Regions from separate parts of the Streptomyces sp. NPDC059010 genome, predicted to be linked through region 1. Evidence: riboswitches for the same ligand, from Rfam matches in the RefSeq annotation. Region 1 holds a riboswitch; the other holds the start of a gene.

Region 1 (4,928 bases):
CTCGGCACACAGATCGACGACATCTCGGCGAATGACGTGATGGCCCAGTTCATGTATCTGGAGCACAAGAACCCCGACCAGGACATATCGCTGTACATCAATTCGCCGGGCGGCTCGTTCAGCGCCATGTCGGCGGTCTACGACACGATGCAGTACGTCACCTGTGACGTGGAGACGATCTGCCTCGGCCAGGCCGGCTCGGCCGCCGCGGTCCTGCTGGCGTCGGGCACCGCGGGCAAGCGGTTCGCACTGCCGGGGGCCCGGGTGGTGATCCATCAGCCGGGGCTGCCCGAGCCGGTCGAGGGCCAGGCGAGCGATCTGGCCATCCAGGCCGACGAACTGACACGCGTTCGGGTCCGCCTTGAGGAGATGCTCGCCCACCACACCGGGCGCGACCGGGAACAGGTGAGCGAGGACATCGAGCGGGACAAGATCCTCGACGCCCGGGAGGCACTGGAGTACGGGCTGGTGGACCGGATCATCCCGAGCCGCAAGGCCACCCTCGCCCCGCCGACGGGACGGTGACCGGCCGGTGCTTCCACCCGAGTTGCCGCCCCTTCCCGCGCTGACCCGCGCGGAGGGGGAGCTGATCGACCGTTACCTCGACGTGGTCGACCTGCTCGGCCGGATCAACCCGGCCCAGCACGGCGACACCTACCGCGGACTGCGCGCCGCCCAGGCGCTCGTGAGCAAGGCGGCCGCGCTGCGGGACGCGCTGGCGCTGATGCACCAGCGCGGCGAGACGGAGCTGCACGCGCTCACGCTGGCGCGTGCGTTGCGCGTGCTGGACGGGGAGCGCCGCACGGCTCGCGTCACGGTGCCGCCGCGCTCCGACAGTTGACGTCCCCTACGGACCCGGATCCGGACACCCCGACCCTCTGACGAGGCGTCCGGCCCGGCGCCGAAACGGACCAAATGGCGTACCCCCTTTCGGCGTAGTCACCTCTCCTTTTGCGCGCCCTTCAGGGTTGCGCAAGGGGCATGACCGCTAGGCGGAATTGGGCGTTCCATCCCTGGTCCGAGGCTCCTCGGGCACCTGGACACCGACCCGGACGCAAGGGTGTCCACCCGAACGGGTGAGTGGTGAGTAACACCACAAATCCCCGATTCCGTTGGGTTTTTCGTTCATCCGTGCGTCAAGATCCCTGTCTGACGACAAGCCCCCGCCACAGCGGCGGGGCGGTCCGGGCGGACGCCGAGTCCTGCCGCCGCCCGGATGACCGGTCGACAGGAGTGGATCGGCAGGAGTGGAGGACCCGAGCAAGACGGGTCGCCGGAGCGGACGTTCGTTCGAGCCGAGCAACCCTTGGGGTGAAGCCGCGGCAACGCGGCCGGGCAACTTCGCCAGCCCGAATCCGACAGGTCATCCTTCACAGGCGGCTGACGAAGGGTTGCGCATGACTGCGCTCAATCGTGTCCCGTCGCTCATGGTCCGGGCCGGTACGGCTTCGGCTCTCACCATCGCCGCCGTGGGCGGATCGATCGTGGCACCCGGCTTCGCCTCCGAGGCGGAGGCCGCCACGCCGGCGTCGAAGGCACTTCAGGTCGCGGCCTCGAAGAAGGGCTCCCCGTACAGGTGGGGCGCCACCGGGCCGAACCGGTTCGACTGCTCGGGGCTCACGCTGTACTCGTACAAGAAGGCGGGCAAGAAGCTGCCCCGTACGGCGGCCCAGCAGTACAACAAGACACGCCACATCTCCGCCGGCAACCGCAAGGCCGGGGACCTGGTGTTCTTCCACTCGGGGTCGAACGTCTACCACGTAGGCATCTACGCCGGGAAGGGAAAGCTCTGGCACTCCCCGAAGAGCGGTGACGTCGTAAAGCTGCAGAAGATCTGGACCAGGAGCGTCTGGTACGGCCGGGTCAAGTGACCCTCCCGGGGGCGGTGGCGGCGGTCTGACACGCCGTCACCGCCCTCGGGGCCGCAGGCTCTCAGAGGGCCGCCAGCGGCCCCGCGAGGAGCCCCAGGCCGAAGGCCGTCAGCGCGGCGCCCGTACCGACCGTGACCGCCCTCGCGGCGCGCGGCCGGCGCAGCCACCTGCCGAGCCGGTCCACCAGCAGGGCGACCACCTGGAACCACACCAGCGCGATCGCGAGCACGATCAGCGCGAGCAGCAGCGTCCGGGGCAGCGCCGGAGCGCCCGCGGGCACGAACTGCGGCAGCACGCTGAGGAAGGTCAGCGACGCCTTCGGGTTGAGGGCGTTGGTGACGAAGCCCTGCCGCAACGGGCGGCCGGTGGAGTCCTCGCGCGCGTCGGCCACCTCGGTGTGCCGCTGCCGCAGCGTCTGGACGCCCAGATACAGCACATAGACACCGCCCACCACCTGCAACGCCCGGAACAGCGCCGGTACGGCGGCCAGCACCGCGGCGACCCCCACCACCGCCAGCGTCACATGGACCAGCAGCCCGGCCCCGATCCCGAGGGCGCAGGCGATGCCGGCCCGGCGGGAGACGAGGGCGTTGCGTACGACGACGGTGAAGTCGGCCCCGGGCATGGCGACCAGGCCGGCGGAGACCCCGGTGAAGGCGATGAGCTGAGCGTCCATGCGGCCAGAGTGCCGTGCGGAAGCCTTCAGCAGGTATGTCGAATATTCTGGAAGGGCCTTAAGCATCGCTTTAGGCTCGGCCCGTCCGGAGGAAGCCACCATGTACGACCCGACCCGCCTCGCCGCTCTGGTTGCGGTCGCGGAGGCGGGGTCGATCACCAGGGCCGCCGAGCGGCTCGGCTACACCACGCCCGCGCTCTCCCAGCAGCTGGCGAAGCTGGAGCGCGAGACGGGCACCGCCCTTCTGGTACGGCACCACCGCGGGGCGCGGCTCACCGGCGCGGGCGAGTTGCTGGTGGCCAGGGCACGGCGGGTGCTCGACGAGTTGGAGCGGGCCCGGCACGAACTGGCCCGGCTGACCGGGCTGTCCGGCGGCACGCTCCGGCTGGCCACCTTCCAGACCGCCGGCATCCATCTGCTGCCCCCGGCCCTGAGCGCCTTCCGCCGGGCCCATCCGGACGTGGAACTGACGATCACGGACTACGAACCCTCGGCCGGTGTCGCCGCCGTGGCCTCCGGCGAGGTCGACCTGGCCCTGACGCACACCTACGAGCCGGGCGATCCGACCCCGCTCCCGTCCTCCGTCGGCGTCGAAGCGATCCTCGTGGAGGAACTGGTCCTGGTCTCCGCCCCGGGCCACGCCCTCACCAGCGGGTCCGCTCGCCTCCCCCTGGCCGAACTCGCCGGACAGCCCCTGATCAGCATGGCCCCGGACGCTCCGGCCCGGCGGGGCGTCGAGGCGGCCCTGGCCCGGGCCGGCGCCACGCCCTCGGTCCTGGTCCCGACCCCCGGGTATCTCCTGGTGTGTGCGCTGGCCAGCGCGGGGCTCGGCGTCGCGGTCGTACCGGAGATGGTGGCGCGCACGTCGGTCACTCCGGTCGGGGTGCGCGCGCTGGAGGACGGCGGCCTGCGCCGTACGATCTCGGTCGCCCACCGCGTGGACGAGGCGGCTCCCGCGGCGGACGCCTTCAGGGCGTTGCTCCGCGGCACCTTCGGCCGAGCCCATCAGCCCTGAGCGGGCCTGGTCCACAAGCGCCCGACGGAGTGCTACGGCTCTTGCGCCGCGGGCACTCGTACGGTCCACGGCACCTCGACGGACACGGTCTTGCCGCCCTCCCGGGTGGGCCGCACCCTCATCTTGCCGCCGCACTCCGCGGTCAGCCAGCGGATGATGACCAGACCGCGGCCGTTGTCCTGCTGGACGGCGGCCGGCAGCCGCCTGGGCAGGCGCGGATGGCTGTCGGTCACGCCGATGCGCAGTTGTTCGTCACGGTCGAGCTCGATGTCCACCGTGAAGGTGGGTGACTGCCCGAGGGTGTGCTGTACGGCGTTGGTGGCCAGTTCGGAGACGATCAGCCGAATGGTCTCGGCCTCCTCCGAGTCCGGTGGCAGCCCCCACTCGGCGAGGGTGGAGACCACATAGGCCCGGGCCGCGGAGACCGAGGCGGGATCGCTCGGCAGAGTGACGGATGCTTCCAGGTGATCTGCCATGGCGATGTCGTCCCTTTCCCACGGGACCGAAGTCCGACACGGAGCGGATGGTTCGAGTACGGTCCCGGACTGGTGCTTCGTCGCCAGACTGCCATTACCGCGCCCGTCAGAGGTGGCGATCCACCAAGATATGCATATATCTGTCGCTCGAAGCGGTGAACTCTGCGACGGCAGACCGTATTTGGGCGGCTCGGTTGGAGTAAGGAGTTGTCCATGCAGCACGGTCCCGTGGTGCGCCGCAGAAAACTGGGCGCAGAACTGCGTGCGTTGCGCACCGAGGCGGGGCTCACCAGTGGTGAGGCGGCCCGGCTGGTGGGCTGGCACCAGTCCAAGGTGAGTCGGATCGAAACCGGCGCCAGCGGGGTGAAACCGGCCGATGTGCGGTTACTGCTCGACGCCTACGGCGTGCGGGACGCCCAACTGCGGGAGTTGTTGCTGGTGTTGGCGGGCTCCGACGAGGGGGGCGGCCGCCATCACTGGTGGCATGCGTACCGCGGAGTGCTGCCGCCGACGTACCGGGATTTCATCAGCCTGGAGTCCCAGGCGAGTGCGATGCGCACGCTGGAGACGTCCGTTGTGCCCGGGCTGCTGCAGACACCCGAATACGCCCGGGCGGTGACCCGGGCCGCGGTGAGCGGGCTCGACGACGCCGCCGACGAACGGCTGGACGCGCTGGTCGCGGTGCGGCTGGCCAGGCAGGACGTGCTGCACGGCGATCCGCCGCTGAAGCTGTGCGCGGTGCTGGACGAGGCGGTGCTGCGCCGGGAGATCGGCGGGCCCGAGGTGATGGCGCGGCAGCTGGGGCGGCTGATGGAGGCGGCGCGGCTGCCCCAAGTCCGGCTGCAGGTCCTGCCGTTCGCGGCCGGAGAACATATCGGCATCACCGGGCC
Region 2 (4,928 bases), on a different contig from region 1:
CGGTCATCCGCAGCCGGCGCTCCGGAGACTCGGACAGCGTGGCGAGGATGGAGTAATACAGGTGGGGCATGCCGGCCTCCTGCTGGAGCTGCCGGTCCAGCGCGTCCTCCACGAGTGCGGCGGCGCCGATGTACGCGCGCCAGGCGCGCTGCTCCTCGGGGGTGAGCCAGCGAGTCGTCATGCGACCAGTGTAAGTTTGTTTCAAACTTGAACCAAGCCCATGAGTGCCCTGACCGTCCGCACCGCCCTGACCACCGAGAACGCCGAGCCGGAGAGCGCGCCGATGCCGTCGTACCCCTACGTCCTGCTGTCCGCCGCCGTCTCCCTGGACGGCTGTCTCGACGACACCACCCCCGAGCGGCTGCTCCTGTCCAGCCCGGCCGACTTCGACCGGGTCGACGAGGTACGGGCCTCCGTGGACGCCATCCTCATCGGCGCCGGCACCATCCGGGCCGACAACCCGCGGCTGCTGGTGAACTCGGCCGAGCGCCGCGCCGCGCGGGTGGCCGCCGGCCGGCCGGAGTACCCGCTGAAGGTCACGGTCAGCGCGTCCGGCGAACTGGATCCGATGGCGAACTTCTGGCACACGGGCGGCGAGAAGATCGTCTATACGACGGAGAAGGGCGCGGAGCGGCTGCGGCGGACGCCGGTCGCGGCGGACGTGGTCGCACTGGGCGCGGAGCTGGACTGGCGGGCCCTGTTGCAGCACCTGCGCGAGGTGCGCGGTGTGGACCGGCTGATGGTCGAGGGCGGCGGCACCATCCACACGCAGCTGCTCCAGCAGGGGCTGGCGGACGAGCTGCAGCTGGTGCTGGCGCCGCTGTTCGTGGGGGACGCGAAGGCGCCGAAGCTGTTCGGGCCCGGCGGATACCAGGGCGGGCGACTGCGGCTGGTCGAGACACGGCGGATCGAGGACGTGGTGCTGATGCGCTACGAGCCCACGGCCCCGGGTGCCGGACCCCTTCCCTCCGCCGCGGACCGGCACTGGCTGGCGCTGGCGTGCGAGCTGGCGGCCCAGTGCCCGCCGTCGGAGACGGCCTTCAGCGTCGGGGCGGTGGTGGTGGCCGCCGACGGGACCGAGCTGGCGCGCGGACACTCCCGGGAGGGCGGCGACCCCGTGGTCCACGCGGAGGAGGCCGCGCTCGCCAAGATCACACCGGGCGATCCGAGGCTGGCCTCCGCGACGGTGTACAGCAGCCTGGAGCCATGCACCCGGCGCGCGTCGCGACCCGCGCCGTGCGCGCGGCTGATCCTGGAGGCCGGGGTGCGCCGAGTGGTCACGGCCTGGCGGGAGCCGGACACGTTCGTGGCGGGGGCCGACGGGAGTGGGGCACTGGCGGGGGAGGGCGTGGAGGTGCTCGTCCTGACGGAGTACGAGGACCGGGCGAAGGCACCGAACAGGCATCTGTCGGCCTAGGGCCGGCTAGTGATCCAGCTCTCATCGGCGGCGTCGAGGGAAAGCCGTGTGCGTTCGGTCCTGCGGATGGCGTACTATTGAGTCATCGCCGCGGGGTGGAGCAGCTCGGTAGCTCGCTGGGCTCATAACCCAGAGGTCGCAGGTTCAAATCCTGTCCCCGCTACTGATTGCTCAGGGCCGGAACTGATTCAGTTCCGGCCCTGAGTGTTTTCCAGGCTCCCCCGACCCTCGGTCGGCCTCCAGCACTCGCCCCTCGCCCCCGCTTCCGCAACCCTGGTGACGTGGAGGAACGGCGGATCTCATACGCACGCCGGTTCGTCCGGCTGCTCCCCGCCCTGCTGATCGCGGCCGGAGCCGTCTACGACTTCGTCACGCCCACCGACTTCACCGGCGCCCCTTTCTTCACCGCCGCGCCCCTGGTGGCCGCCCCCCTCTACTCACGGCGCGGCACGGTGGCCACGGGCGTCGTGGCCGTCGCCGTCCTGCTCGCCCTCCGTATCCCGCGCGGCGACCCCTCCCGGGCCGAGACGATCACCGAGCTGGTCACCGTGGTGGTCGTCTCCGTCCTGGCCGTCCTCATCAATCTCCTCGTCCGCCGCAGCGACGAGCGCCTCGCCTCCGTGCGCGAGATCGCCGAGGCCGCCCAGCGTGCCGTACTGCCCGAACCCGCCGAGCGGATCGGCGGTTTCCAGATCGCGGCACGCTACGAGGCCGCGCAGGAGGGCGCCTCCATCGGCGGTGATCTGTACGCCGTGCAGGACAGCCCGCACGGTGTGCGGGTCGTCGTGGGGGACGTGCGCGGCAAGGGGATGGGGGCGGTCGGGGCCGTCGCCGTCGTCATCGGGGCCTTCCGTGAGGCCGCCGAGCAGGAGGCCACGCTGGAGGCGGTCGCCCAGCGACTGGAGCGGGCCCTGGCGCGCGAGCGCACCCGGCGCGACGGCGTCGACTCCCGCGAGGGCTTCACCACCGTCGTCCTCACCGAACTGCCGCACGGCGACAGCGTCGTCCGCATCGTCAACCGGGGGCACCCCCCACCGCTCCTCCTCTACGCCGACGGCACCGTGCGCTCGCTGCACGCCACCGAGCCCGCGCTGCCGCTCGGCATGGCCGAACTCGGCACCTGGCCCGACCGTGCCGAGGAGGCCGGCTTCCCGAGCGGTGCCACGCTGCTCCTGCACACCGACGGCCTCTCCGAGGCACGGGACGAGACCGGACGGTTCTACGACCCCGAGGCCGGCCTCGCGGGCCGGGCCAACGTCGAGCGCGAGCCGGCCGCGCTGCTCGACGTGCTCTCGGCCGAGGTGCGCCGGCACTCCGGGGGCGGGATGGCGGACGACATGGCCCTCATCGCCGTACGCCGTCCCTGACCGTCGTGACAGTCCCCTGATCGTTGTCACCGGACGTGATCGAGTGACCCCCCTCCGCATAACAACTGACATACCGTCAATACCTGTGTGGCCCCTGAGCCTTGGCCAACTCGCCCGATTTGGCCCGCTCGTGCCCCGTAAGTCCAGGCGAAAATCGTTAATGATCAAGCGGAACAGCTTGGAATCCGCACCCCGGGTCTATTAACGTTCGATAACGCAGCGCGGTAGTCCCAGCCGTCACAAGAGGCGGCTCCGTGCGCACGCGCCGAGTCCCGCAAGGGAGCCGGGGAACCACCACCCTGGGGTGAATCGCGCGAATATCGCCGGGAAGTCACGGTTGGTATACGCGCGTAGGAGACCTTCCTGCTCCGAACCCGTCAGCTAACCCGGTAGGCGAGAAGGAAGGAAAGGAGCACGCCCACGTGGCGTCCAACAGGCCTGCTACGCAAGCCCCGTTTGTGCCGAGTCAGCGCAGTAACGACACCTTCGGCTACGACCGCTACCGCACCGACGAGGGCCCGTTCGAGGAGTGGAACCCCACCGCGGAGTCCATTCGTCCCGTTCGTGGCAGGCACCGCGTCTCCAAGCAGCGGGGCGGGGGACTCGCCCGCAGCTCCACGGTTCTCGGCGTCGGTGTCATAGCCGCCGTCGGCGCGGGCGGCATGGCCAGCGCGCAGAGCGGCAAGCCGCCCGTCGCCATCACCATGCCCGACCTGCCCCTGATCTCCGACGACGACTCCGCCGCGGCCGCCGAGGACACCACGACCGCGCTGAGCACCATGGGCGAGGCGACCGAGGAGACCGCTCAGGGCTCCGGTGACGCCGGCGAGGCCCTGCGGGCCCGGATCATCGCCCAGGTCGAGCAGCAGCAGGACCAGATCGACAGCAAGGCCGCCGCCGACGCCGTCGCCGCCGCCGAGAAGGAGGCCGCCGCCGCGGCCGCCAAGGCGGAGAAGCAGGCCGAGGAGAAGGCCGCCGCCGCGAAGGCCAAGGCCGAGGAGGAGGCCCGCAAGAAGGCCGAGGCCGAGCGCCTCGCCGAGCTGGCCAAGCAGTTCACGCTGCCGACCTCCTCGTACACCATCACCTCGACCTTCGGTCAGGCCGGCGCCTACTGGTCCTCCGGCTACCACACCGGCCTCGACTTCGCCGCGCCCACCGGCACGCTGATCAAGGCGATCCACTCCGGCACGGTCACCTTCGCGGGCTGGGACGGCTCGTACGGCTACAAGACGGAGATCACCCTCGACGACGGCACCGAGCTCTGGTTCGCGCACCAGTCCTCGATCAGCGTCAGCGTCGGCCAGAAGGTCAACACGGGCGACGTCATCGGCCGCGTGGGCGCCACCGGCAACGTGACCGGCGCCCACCTGCACCTTGAGGTGCACCCCGGCGGCAGCAGCAGCGGCATCGACCCGATGGCGTGGCTGCGCGGCAAGGGCCTCACGCCCTGAGGTTCCTCCACAGCTGATCACCGGCGGCCCTGATGACACCCCCGACGTCAGGGCCGCCGGTTTCCGTTGCATTCCGTTGCCTTCCGATGCATATGGAATACAGGTGCATGTGGAATACATGCTTCCAGTGCGGGTGTTGGCGAGGGACATGACTTCCCTTCGCAAGCTCGGCTCCTCCGCCCTTGAGGTCTCCCCGCTCTCGCTCGGCGGCAACGTCTTCGGCTGGACCGCCGACGAGGCCCAGTCCTTCGCCGTGCTCGACGACTACACGGCGGCGGGCGGCAACTTCATCGACACCGCCGACTCCTACTCGGCCTGGGTCGAGGGCAATACGGGCGGCGAGTCCGAGACCATCATCGGCAACTGGCTGACGGCACGCGGCAACCGGGACGACGTCGTGATCGCCACCAAGGTCAGCCAGCACCCCGACTTCCAGGGCCTGACCGCGGCCAACATCAAGGCCGCAGCGGACGCCTCCCTGCGCCGCCTCGGCACCGACCGCATCGACCTCTACTACACCCACTTCGACAAGCCGGACGTGCCGGTCGAGGAGATCATCGGCGCGCTGGACGAGCTGGTGAAGGCGGGCAAGGTGCGGCACATCGCCGCGTCCAACATCTCGGCGAAGCGCCTGGAGGCCTCCCTCGCCTTCTCCGACCGCGAGGGCCTCGCCCGGTACGTCGCCCTGCAGCC

What was found. A riboswitch is a leader RNA that binds a small molecule or an ion and turns the genes downstream of it on or off. The one in region 1 is predicted to bind cyclic di-AMP.
Region 2: another riboswitch for cyclic di-AMP. It lies ahead of ACFWYS_RS41770 (M23 family metallopeptidase); the one in region 1 lies ahead of ACFWYS_RS36885 (C40 family peptidase).

Annotation. Positions count from the first base shown of each region.
Region 1 covers NZ_JBHYJA010000046.1:78,238-83,165, reverse strand. Annotated here, with positions in the region: gene ACFWYS_RS36895 (ATP-dependent Clp protease proteolytic subunit) at 1-525, shown strand, start outside; gene ACFWYS_RS36890 (hypothetical protein) at 533-841, shown strand; cyclic di-AMP (ydaO/yuaA leader) riboswitch at 1,184-1,394, shown strand; gene ACFWYS_RS36885 (C40 family peptidase) at 1,398-1,871, shown strand; gene ACFWYS_RS36880 (LysE family translocator) at 1,933-2,547, opposite strand; gene ACFWYS_RS36875 (LysR family transcriptional regulator) at 2,648-3,562, shown strand; gene ACFWYS_RS36870 (ATP-binding protein) at 3,595-4,038, opposite strand; gene ACFWYS_RS36865 (helix-turn-helix domain-containing protein) at 4,252-4,928, shown strand, end outside.
Region 2 covers NZ_JBHYJA010000061.1:27,058-31,985, forward strand. Annotated here, with positions in the region: gene ACFWYS_RS41750 (MarR family winged helix-turn-helix transcriptional regulator) at 1-181, opposite strand, end outside; gene ACFWYS_RS41755 (dihydrofolate reductase family protein) at 284-1,417, shown strand; tRNA gene ACFWYS_RS41760 (tRNA-Met) at 1,507-1,580, shown strand; gene ACFWYS_RS41765 (PP2C family protein-serine/threonine phosphatase) at 1,699-2,784, shown strand; cyclic di-AMP (ydaO/yuaA leader) riboswitch at 3,038-3,195, shown strand; gene ACFWYS_RS41770 (M23 family metallopeptidase) at 3,207-4,235, shown strand; gene ACFWYS_RS41775 (aldo/keto reductase) at 4,384-4,928, shown strand, end outside.